One region of the Castellaniella denitrificans genome, then DNA from elsewhere that is predicted to be linked to it. Evidence: predicted binding sites of a transcription regulator. Region 1 holds the regulator's gene; the other holds the start of a gene.
The links. The regulator NrdR, encoded in region 1, represses ribonucleotide reductase genes. The targets are predictions, from matches to a motif close to CACNANATNTNGTG.
Positions count from the first base shown of each region.

Region 2: the regulator NrdR is predicted to act here: its motif matches at 1,971-1,984, upstream of ACFO27_RS02865 (ribonucleoside-diphosphate reductase subunit alpha).

Region 1 is NZ_JBHSEZ010000009.1:38,108-42,517, forward strand. Features, by position in the region: gene ACFO27_RS10625 (YbhB/YbcL family Raf kinase inhibitor-like protein) at 1-290, shown strand, start outside; gene glyA (serine hydroxymethyltransferase) at 369-1,613, shown strand; gene nrdR (transcriptional regulator NrdR) at 1,651-2,124, shown strand; gene ribD (bifunctional diaminohydroxyphosphoribosylaminopyrimidine deaminase/5-amino-6-(5-phosphoribosylamino)uracil reductase RibD) at 2,111-3,289, shown strand; gene ACFO27_RS10645 (riboflavin synthase) at 3,293-3,937, shown strand; tRNA gene ACFO27_RS10650 (tRNA-Ser) at 4,083-4,173, shown strand; gene ACFO27_RS10655 (helix-turn-helix domain-containing protein) at 4,231-4,410, shown strand, end outside.
Region 2 is NZ_JBHSEZ010000001.1:601,488-605,897, reverse strand. Features, by position in the region: gene ACFO27_RS02865 (ribonucleoside-diphosphate reductase subunit alpha) at 1-1,908, opposite strand, end outside; gene ACFO27_RS02860 (fimbria/pilus outer membrane usher protein) at 2,160-3,287, shown strand; gene ACFO27_RS02855 (GAF domain-containing protein) at 3,312-3,809, opposite strand; gene ACFO27_RS02850 (DUF2478 domain-containing protein) at 4,050-4,410, shown strand, end outside.

The DNA of each region.
Region 1 (4,410 bases):
CCCTGGCCCTGGACGGCACGCGGCAGGGCCTGAACGACTACACCGGCTGGTTCGCCGCCGACCGCGACATGAACGGCGACTACTTCGGCTACGACGGCCCCTGCCCGCCCTGGAACGACGCGCGGGTCCACCGCTACGTCTTCACGGTCTACGCGCTGGACGTGGCCGAGCTGGGCGTGTCCGGCCGCTTCACCGGCGCGCAGGCCCTGGAGGCCATGCGGGGACACGTCCTGGCCCAGGCTTCCCTGACCGGCACCTATACCCTGAACCCCCGCCTGCACGCCCTGTAGGCGCGCGGGGGTTCGCGCTAGAATGACCCGATTTCCCCGATCTTTCTGAACTTTCTGCCTCCAGGACCACTACCTCATATGTTTGACCGTTCCCGCACCCTCGATCAGGCCGACCCGGACATCTGGGCCGCCATCCAGCAGGAAAACGTCCGCCAGGAACAGCACATCGAGCTGATCGCCTCGGAAAACTACGCCAGCCCGGCCGTCATGCAGGCCCAGGGCACGCAACTGACCAACAAGTACGCCGAAGGCTATCCCGGCAAGCGCTACTACGGCGGCTGCGAGTACGTGGACGTGGTCGAACAGCTGGCCATCGACCGCCTGAAGGCGATCTTCGGCGCGGAAGCCGCCAACGTGCAGCCGAACTCCGGCTCCCAGGCCAACCAGGGCGTGTACATGGCCGTGCTCAAGCCGGGCGACACCGTGCTGGGCATGAGCCTGGCCGAAGGCGGCCACCTGACGCACGGTTCGCCGGTGAACGCCTCCGGCAAGCTGTACGACTTCCATTCCTATGGCCTGGACGCCAACGAGGTCCTGGACTACGACAAGCTCGAGGAACTCGCGCGCACCCTCAAGCCCAAGCTGATCGTCGGCGGCGCCTCGGCCTATTCGCTGCACATCGACTTCGAGCGCATGGCGCGCATCGCCCACGACAACGGCGCCCTGTTCATGGTGGACATCGCCCACTACGCGGGCCTGGTGGCCGGCGGCGTCTACCCGAACCCGGTGCCGCACGCCGACTTCGTCACCTCGACCACCCACAAGTCCCTGCGCGGCCCGCGCGGCGGCGTGATCATGATGAAGGCCGAATTCGAGAAAATCGTCAATTCCGCCATCTTCCCCGGCATCCAGGGCGGTCCGCTGATGCACGTCATCGCCGCCAAGGCCGTGGCCTTCGGCGAGGCCCTGCAGCCCGAATTCAAGGCCTATGCCGCCCAGGTGGCCGCCAATGCCCGCGTGCTGGCCGACACCCTGGTCAAGCGCGGCCTGCGCATCGTGTCCGGCCGCACCGAAAGCCACGTGATGCTGGTGGACCTGCGCGCCAAGGGCATCACCGGCAAGGCCGCCGAAGCCGTCCTGGGCCAGGCGCACATCACGGTCAACAAGAACGCCATCCCGAACGATCCGGAAAAGCCCTTCGTCACCAGCGGCATCCGCCTGGGCACGCCGGCCATGACCACGCGCGGCTTCAAGGAAGCCGAGGCGGAACTCACCGGCAACCTGATCGCCGACGTGCTCGACAACCCCGATGATGCCGACAACATCGCCCGGGTGCGCGCGCAGGTCAACGAGCTGACCGCGCGCCTGCCGGTCTATCGCTAAACCAACCGGAACGGGCGCCCGCGCGCCCGCAGCGCAGATGAAGTGTCCGTTCTGCAGTTGTGCCGATACCCAGGTCGTGGATTCCCGGGTCTCCGAGGAAGGCGACACGATCCGCCGCCGCCGCCGCTGCACGGCCTGCGACCGCCGCTTCACGACCTACGAGCGGGTCGACCTGATGATGCCTTCCATCGTCAAGCGCAACGGGACCCGGGTGGATTTCGACCCGGCCAAGCTGCATGGCAGCATGGCGCTCGCGCTGCGCAAGCGCCCGGTCAGCGCGACGGCGCTGGACGCCGCCGTGGCGCGCATCCAGGAACGCCTGATGACCAGCGGCCAGCGCGAAGTGCCGTCCGACCATGTCGGCGAACTGGTAATGTCGGAATTGCGCCAGCTCGACCCGGTGGCCTACGTGCGCTTCGCCTCGGTCTACCGCAGCTTCGAGGACCTTCGGGAATTCGTCCAGGCCATCGACGAATTCCGCCGCGCGGATGATGCCGATGACACGGACTGAGAATACCCCTCCATCGGGCCCCGTTTTCTCCACCGAGGACCACCGCTGGATGCGGCGCGCCCTCCGGGTGGCCGAGCAGGCGATGTTCGTCAGCAGTCCGAATCCCCGCGTCGGCTGCGTGCTGGTGCGCGACGGCCGCTGGCTGGCCGAGGGCAGCACCCAGCGGGCGGGCGGGCGCCACGCCGAGGCACAGGCCCTGCACGAAGCCGCCCTCCAGGGCGTGGACGTGCGCGGCGCCACGGCCTATGTCACACTGGAACCCTGCAGCCACACGGGCCGCACGCCGCCGTGCGCCGACGCGCTGGTCTCGGCCGGCGTCGCGCGGGTGGTGGTCGCGCTCCGGGACCCCAACCCCAAGGTGGCCGGCGGCGGCATCGAACGGCTGCGGGCCGCCGGCATCCAGGTCGACGTCGGCCTGTTCGCCGAGGACGCCCTGGCGCAGAATCCCGGCTTCTGCGCCAGGATGACGCGCGGCACGCCCTGGCTGTGGCTGAAGTCCGCCTCGTCCTTCGACGGGCGCATGGCCTTGCCGGACGGGCGCTCGCAATGGATCACGGGGGACGCCGCCCGCGACGACGGGCACCGCTGGCGGGCCCGGGCCTGCATGGTGCTAACCGGCATCGGCACGGTCCTGGCCGACGATCCCATGCTGGACGTGCGCGCGGTCGAAACCCCGCGCCAGCCGATCCGCGCCGTGCTGGACACGCAGTTTGTCCTGGGCGAGCAGGCCCGGATCATCAACGGCGATCCGGTCTGGATCTTCACCGCGCGGCCCGATGCCGGCAAGGCCGCCCGCCTGGCGGCGCGCAACGTGCGCGTCATCGCGCTGCCCGCGGACGAGCGCGGCGGCCTCTCCCTGGAGGCGCTGGCGCGCTGGCTGGGGGACCACGAGATCAACGAGGTCCACGTCGAGGCCGGCGCGCGGCTGCAGGGCGCGCTGGTCCAGGCCGGCCTGGTCGACGAATGGGTGGCCTACCTTGCGCCCAGCGTCCTCGGCGACGGCCAGGGCCTGGCGGCGCTGCCGACACCCATCGAGGGCCTGGACCGGGCCTATCGGTATGAATTCCTGGACGTCCTGCCGCTGGGCCGGGACATGCGCCTGCGCTTGCGCGATCCGGCCCGCTGGCGGACGCTGGTCGAGGCCTGCGGCTTGAAAATGGGGTAATCCATGTTCACTGGTATCGTCGCGGCCGTGGGCCGCATCACCGAAGTCCGTCCCCTGGGGGACGGCGAGGACGCGGGCGTGCGCCTGTTCATCCAGGCCGGCAGCCTGCCGCTGGCGGCGACCCGCCTGGGCGACTCGATCGCCATCCAGGGCGCCTGCATGACGGCCGTCGCCCTGCACGGGGACGCGTTCGAGGTCGACGTCTCGCGCGAAAGCCTGGACCGCACCTGCGGCCTGGACCGGCCCGGCGAGGTCAATCTGGAACACGCCCTGCGGCTGGGCGACAGCCTGGACGGGCATCTGGTGTCCGGCCACGTCGACGGCGTGGGCCGCGTGACCTGCTTCGACGCCGTGGGGGAATCGACCGAACTGCGCATCATCGTCCCGGCCCATCTGTCGAAATACCTAGCCTACAAGGGCTCGGTCACGGTCAACGGCGTCAGCCTGACGGTCAACCGGGTGGACGACCAGGAAGAGGGCACGGAGATCTCCATCAACCTGATCCCGCACACCGTCCAGGTCACGACCCTGCGCAACCTGGAAGTCGGCTCTCCCGTCAATCTCGAGATCGACCTGATCGCCCGCTACGTCGAGCGCATGGTCGGCGGCATGGGGGCGGCCGCGCCCGCGGGCCTGGGCGCCGCCTGAGCGCCCGGACGTGCGCTGCATGCGTCCTGGTCTCGGCCCGGCGCGCACCGCCGGCCGTGCCAGGTCCGGATCAGGCCCTGACGAATCGGGCATTCTTCTGTTAGAATAGCGGACTTCGTCTGCCGCCATGGCGTGCGGGCGTGCAGGACAGGTGGCCGAGTGGTTGAAGGCGCACGCCTGGAAAGCGTGTATACGTGAATAGCGTATCGGGGGTTCGAATCCCCCCTTGTCCGCCAGGACTCGAGCCCTTGATTCCACCCGGAATCAAGGGCTTTTTCATTAGCGCTGCCTCGATGATCACATTCCAGCAAGCGCCGGTCCCGGCGCTGCGTCCTTTCATCGACCGACTGTGGGGCTGGGAAGCGGCTCCCGGCGAGTCCATCGCCCTGCCGGCCCTGCTGCCGGGCACCGGCGCCGAACTGTATTTCCATTATGGCGCGCCCTTCCGCCCGTGTGTGGCGGGCGTCCCGGCG
Region 2 (4,410 bases), on a different contig from region 1:
GCCGTCGGGCCAGCGGGTCTTGTGCATCCAGGGCGCGACGCCGCGTTCCTTGCTGATGCGCAGCGAGGCCCGGATGGCGTGGTACATGTGGCGCTCGGCGATGCGGTGCAGTTCCTCGCGGCCTTCGTCGGTGTCGTACTTCAGGCCCTTGCGGGCCATGTGGGTGGCAACGCCCATGAGCCCCACGCCGGCGTTCATGCGGGCCTTGGCGGTCACGGCCACGTGGGGCAGCACGTAGTGCGAGTTGAGGATGCAGTAGTCGATCATCTTCAACGTCAGGTACATCGCTTCCTGGTAGGCCTCGTCGTCGTCCTCGCCGATGGCGTCGTAGGCGATGGCCCCCAGGGAGCACAGGGCGATCTCGGGTTCTTCGTGGATCTCGACCACGCGGGCGACCCGGCCGCCCCGGCCCGGCTCGTCGGACAGGATGTCGTCGCCCGCCTTCAGCTCGCCGGCGAAGATGACGCGTGGCAGGGTGGAGTCGGCGACCGCGACGGTCAGCGGCGCGTTGTAGTCGAAGGTCTGCGTCGTCCCGTCGGCGAGCTCGACCGTGATGTGGCCGACCTCGTGGTCCGAGTACAGGTCGCGCATGTCCTGGTAGGGGCGGTTGGGCTCGCAGATTTCCAGGCACAGGTTGCTGGAATGGATGGGCTCCTTGAAGGGCGTGTGGCGGTTCATCTCGTCGATGTTGGCCAGGTAGGCCACGCCGGTTTCCAGCGCCTCGTTCAGCGAGGTCAGGATCAGGTCGCGCGGCTTGAAGTATTCCTTCTTGAAGGACGGGTCGCGTTCCAGACGCTCGTATTCGCGCTTGAAGGCGGCCGAGTCGGGGCCGAAGAACAGCCGGGTGAGCTCGGGGGCCGTGCGCACGTTGAACGAGAAGGCTTCCTCGTTGCGGGCGGCCTTTTCGGCGAAGAGCTTGTTGGTGACCAGCGCGTAGTGCAGGTCGCGGTTCTTGCGGTCCTCGGTGCTGCGCGGATTGCGCAGGTAGGCGATGACCTCGGCCTCGGGGTCGAAGCCGGAATAGTAGGTGGTGCAGGCGCCGCCGCGGCCGGCCTGCATGTTGGCGTGGACCGCCTTGCCCAGGGAGGCCAGGTAGGGCAGCTTGCCCTGGTGCTGGATCAGACCGCCGCGCACCGGGTCGCCCTTGCTGCGGGTGATCAGGTGGCTGCCGATCCCGGCCGAGGCGGCGGTCATGCGGTAGGCGATGTGGTCGCCGATGGCCAGGGACGCCTCGTTGTCGTCCACCACGTACAGGCAGCACGAGGCGAAGCCGCGCAGCTTCGTGCCCAGGTTCACGTAGTTGGGCGTGGGCGCCGAGATCCGCTTGGCGGAGAATTCGGTGTAGAAGCGCCGCACCAGGTCGATCCGGCGCTCGGCGGGCTCGTTTTCCGACAGGGCCATGGCCATGCGCATGTAGACGAACTGCTGGGTCTCGTATTCCTGCCGGGTGACGCGGTTCTGCAGGCTGTACTTCTTGCGGATGTAGTGCAGCGAGAAGTGCGGCGTGTCGTAGTCCTGCTCGTGGTCGATGAAGGTCTCGATCTCGGCGTATTCGGCGTCGGTGTAGTTCATGCGCACCATCACCCCGTCGGCCACCATGCGGTCGTGCAGCGCCTTGACGGTGGGGATGCCCGGGCCGTGGATGATCTTGTGCAGGTGGGACGCGTAGAGCCGGCCCGCCATCAGGTAGTAGGACCAGGTGTCCTTGTCGAGGCAGTTCTGGATCAGCTTTTCCTGCAGGTCGGCGGTGGAGACCGTCTCGGGCATGGTGCTGACGGCTTGCAGTACGATGCTGCTCCAGTCGACCTTGTGGCCCAGGTTGGCGGCGGCCCATCGGCCCCAGCCATTGAGCTTGCTGGGGATGTAGGGTTCGATGCGTCCGTCACGCTTGACGATGTTCTTGATCACGGCCTGCGGTCCTTGGTGGAAGTGCTTTGTTTTCTACATGTAGTGTGGCTGGAAATGATAAACACAATATATGGTGTGATCAAGCGCGGTTTCAATTTTTTGCCTGAAACATTTTCGAGGTTTCAAGTGTCCTGGGCATCGTGGTACCCTGGTCCGCTTCAGGGGTTTTGCGGCGGTCCGCCGGACCGCGGAATCCCCGGATTCATCGCCCGGGTCCGCATGGCCCGGGGAACCCTGTGCGTCATCCCGTCATGAATAGGATCGTCCGGCCGCTGGCCGCGTCGGCCCTGCTGTGCGGCGCCGGCCTTGCGCCGGCCCTGGCCTGGCAGGCGGCCGACCCGGATCCGGCGCTCATCGACTTGGCCCCCCAGCGCTATGCCGTCCCCGACGTGCCCCGCGACGTCCCGTCGGACGTCGCGCCGGACGCGGCCGGCACGGTGTCCGACGGCACCGCTCCCGGACTCCGCTACGACTTGCTGTCCCTGAACGGGCCGGTGGATGGATATGGCTATCGGCCGGGCGGGACCGGCCTGCGCTGGTTCGGCGATGCCGCCGATCCGGCGGCGCCGCCGGATCGGCTCGGCCCGGTGGCCTCCGGCGGCCTGGATGCCTGGTCCCTCGGCGCGCGGAACTGGCGCTACCGCAGTTCCGCCGGGTATGGCGTGACGCTGGGCAATACGGCGGCGGGCGCGCCCGGCTGGGGGCGGCCTGTGCGCCTCGCGGGCGTGGGCCTGTCCCGTTCCGTTTCCCAGGGGCGCCTGCCGTCCGGATCGTGGGACTATGCCGTGGCGGCCGGCGCCCTGGACGGGCCGGCCGGCCGCGCGGCCGCCGAGGGCGACCTGGCGTACGGACCGGTCGCGGTCGATGCGACCACGCGCTACGCGCTGGACCGCGACCTGATCCTGGGCTCGCGGCTGCAAGGCGCCCCGGGCCTGACGGCGCTGGGGCTGGGCGGGGACTATTCCATGGGCGGCGCGGGCGCCTGGCGGTTCGGGGTGTCCGGATCGCGCCAGCCGCTGGCCGAGGGCTGGCGCCGCCAGCTGGGCTACACCCTGGGCCTGGTGCCGGGCTGGGACCTGTCCTGGGTGAACGCGCGGCAGGGGCCCGGCTATGCGGACCTGGCTGCGTACGGCGGCGATCCAGGGTGCGATTGCGTCAGCAATCAATGGCAGCTGGACCTGGCGGCGGGCCGCTGGGGCTCGTTCAGCGGGTCGTTCGAGCGGCGGCTGGATGCGGGGGGCGGGCTGGACGAACGGGTCGGCCTGGTCCACGGTTTCCGCTACGGCCCGCACCTGCGGGTGCGCCTGGAAACGAACCGCAACCTGACGTCCGGGGATTACGGTCTGGGCGCGCGCCTGTCCTTGCCGCTGGACTGGTAGGGCGGCGGCCGTTCCGGGCCGGGATCAGTCCCGGCCGTTCAGGTGGTTCATGAAGACCCGGCACAGGGCCTCCATCCCGCGCCGGTCGTCCTCGTCGAAGCGGTCCGTGACGGGGCTGTCGACGTCCCAGACGCCCAGCAGCGATCCGTCCGCGCGCACCAGCGGCACGACGATTTCCGATTGCGAGGCGGAGTCGCAGGGGATGTGCCCCGCGAACGCGTTGACGTCGCGGACGACCTGGGTCCGGCGCGTCTGCGCGGCCGTGCCGCAGACGCCCGATCCCAGGGCGATGCGGATGCAGGCGGGCTTGCCCTGGAAGGGGCCGACCACCAGTTCCGTGCCGTCGTACAGGTAGAAGCCCGCCCAGTTCAGCTGTGGCAGGCCGTGGAACACCAGGGCGCTGAAATTGGCCGCGTTGGCGATCAGGTCGGGTTCCCCCGCGATCAGGCCGCGCGCCTGGGCGGCCAGGTCGGCGTAGTGTTCCGCCTTGCTGGCGTAGGTCCGGGGGGCGAATGTGAACATCGGGGATTCCAGGGACTATCGGAGAAAGGCTTCATTGTAGGGCGGGACGCCCGCCGGCCGGACCGCGGCGTGATGGTCGTTATAATCTTGTGTATATAGCGAATGTGTGCCCGACTGGCTTATGCTGGGCCGGGGGACGTTTGCGCGGCATCAAGGCCGGGTGTCCGGTCTCCGCATGACAATGTCGGCGGCGTGGCATGGCGCCTGTCGCCGCCGGATCCGACGCCAGGAGAACCGCCCATGACCACGCTGCCGATCGCCGCCATCGTCCATGACCACGAGGACGGGGCCGATGCGTTGATGCGCGCCTTCGTCGAGCGCCAGTCCCGCGCGGGGCTGGACGTGCGCGGCCTCGTGACGGAGCCGGGCGGCGAGGAGGCGGGCCGGTCCCGGCGGCGCCTGCGCGACGTCCGGACCGGCGAGTCCTTCGAGATTTTCCAGGACCTGGGCGCGGGGTCCCGGGCGTGTTGCCTGGACGTCTTCCGGCTGGCGGCGGCCAGCGCCGCGCTGCGTGTGGCCGGGAATGACCGCCCGGACCTGGTGGTCGTGAGCCGATATGGCCGCCAGGAAGCGGGCGGCGGCGGTTTCGCCGCGGAGTTCC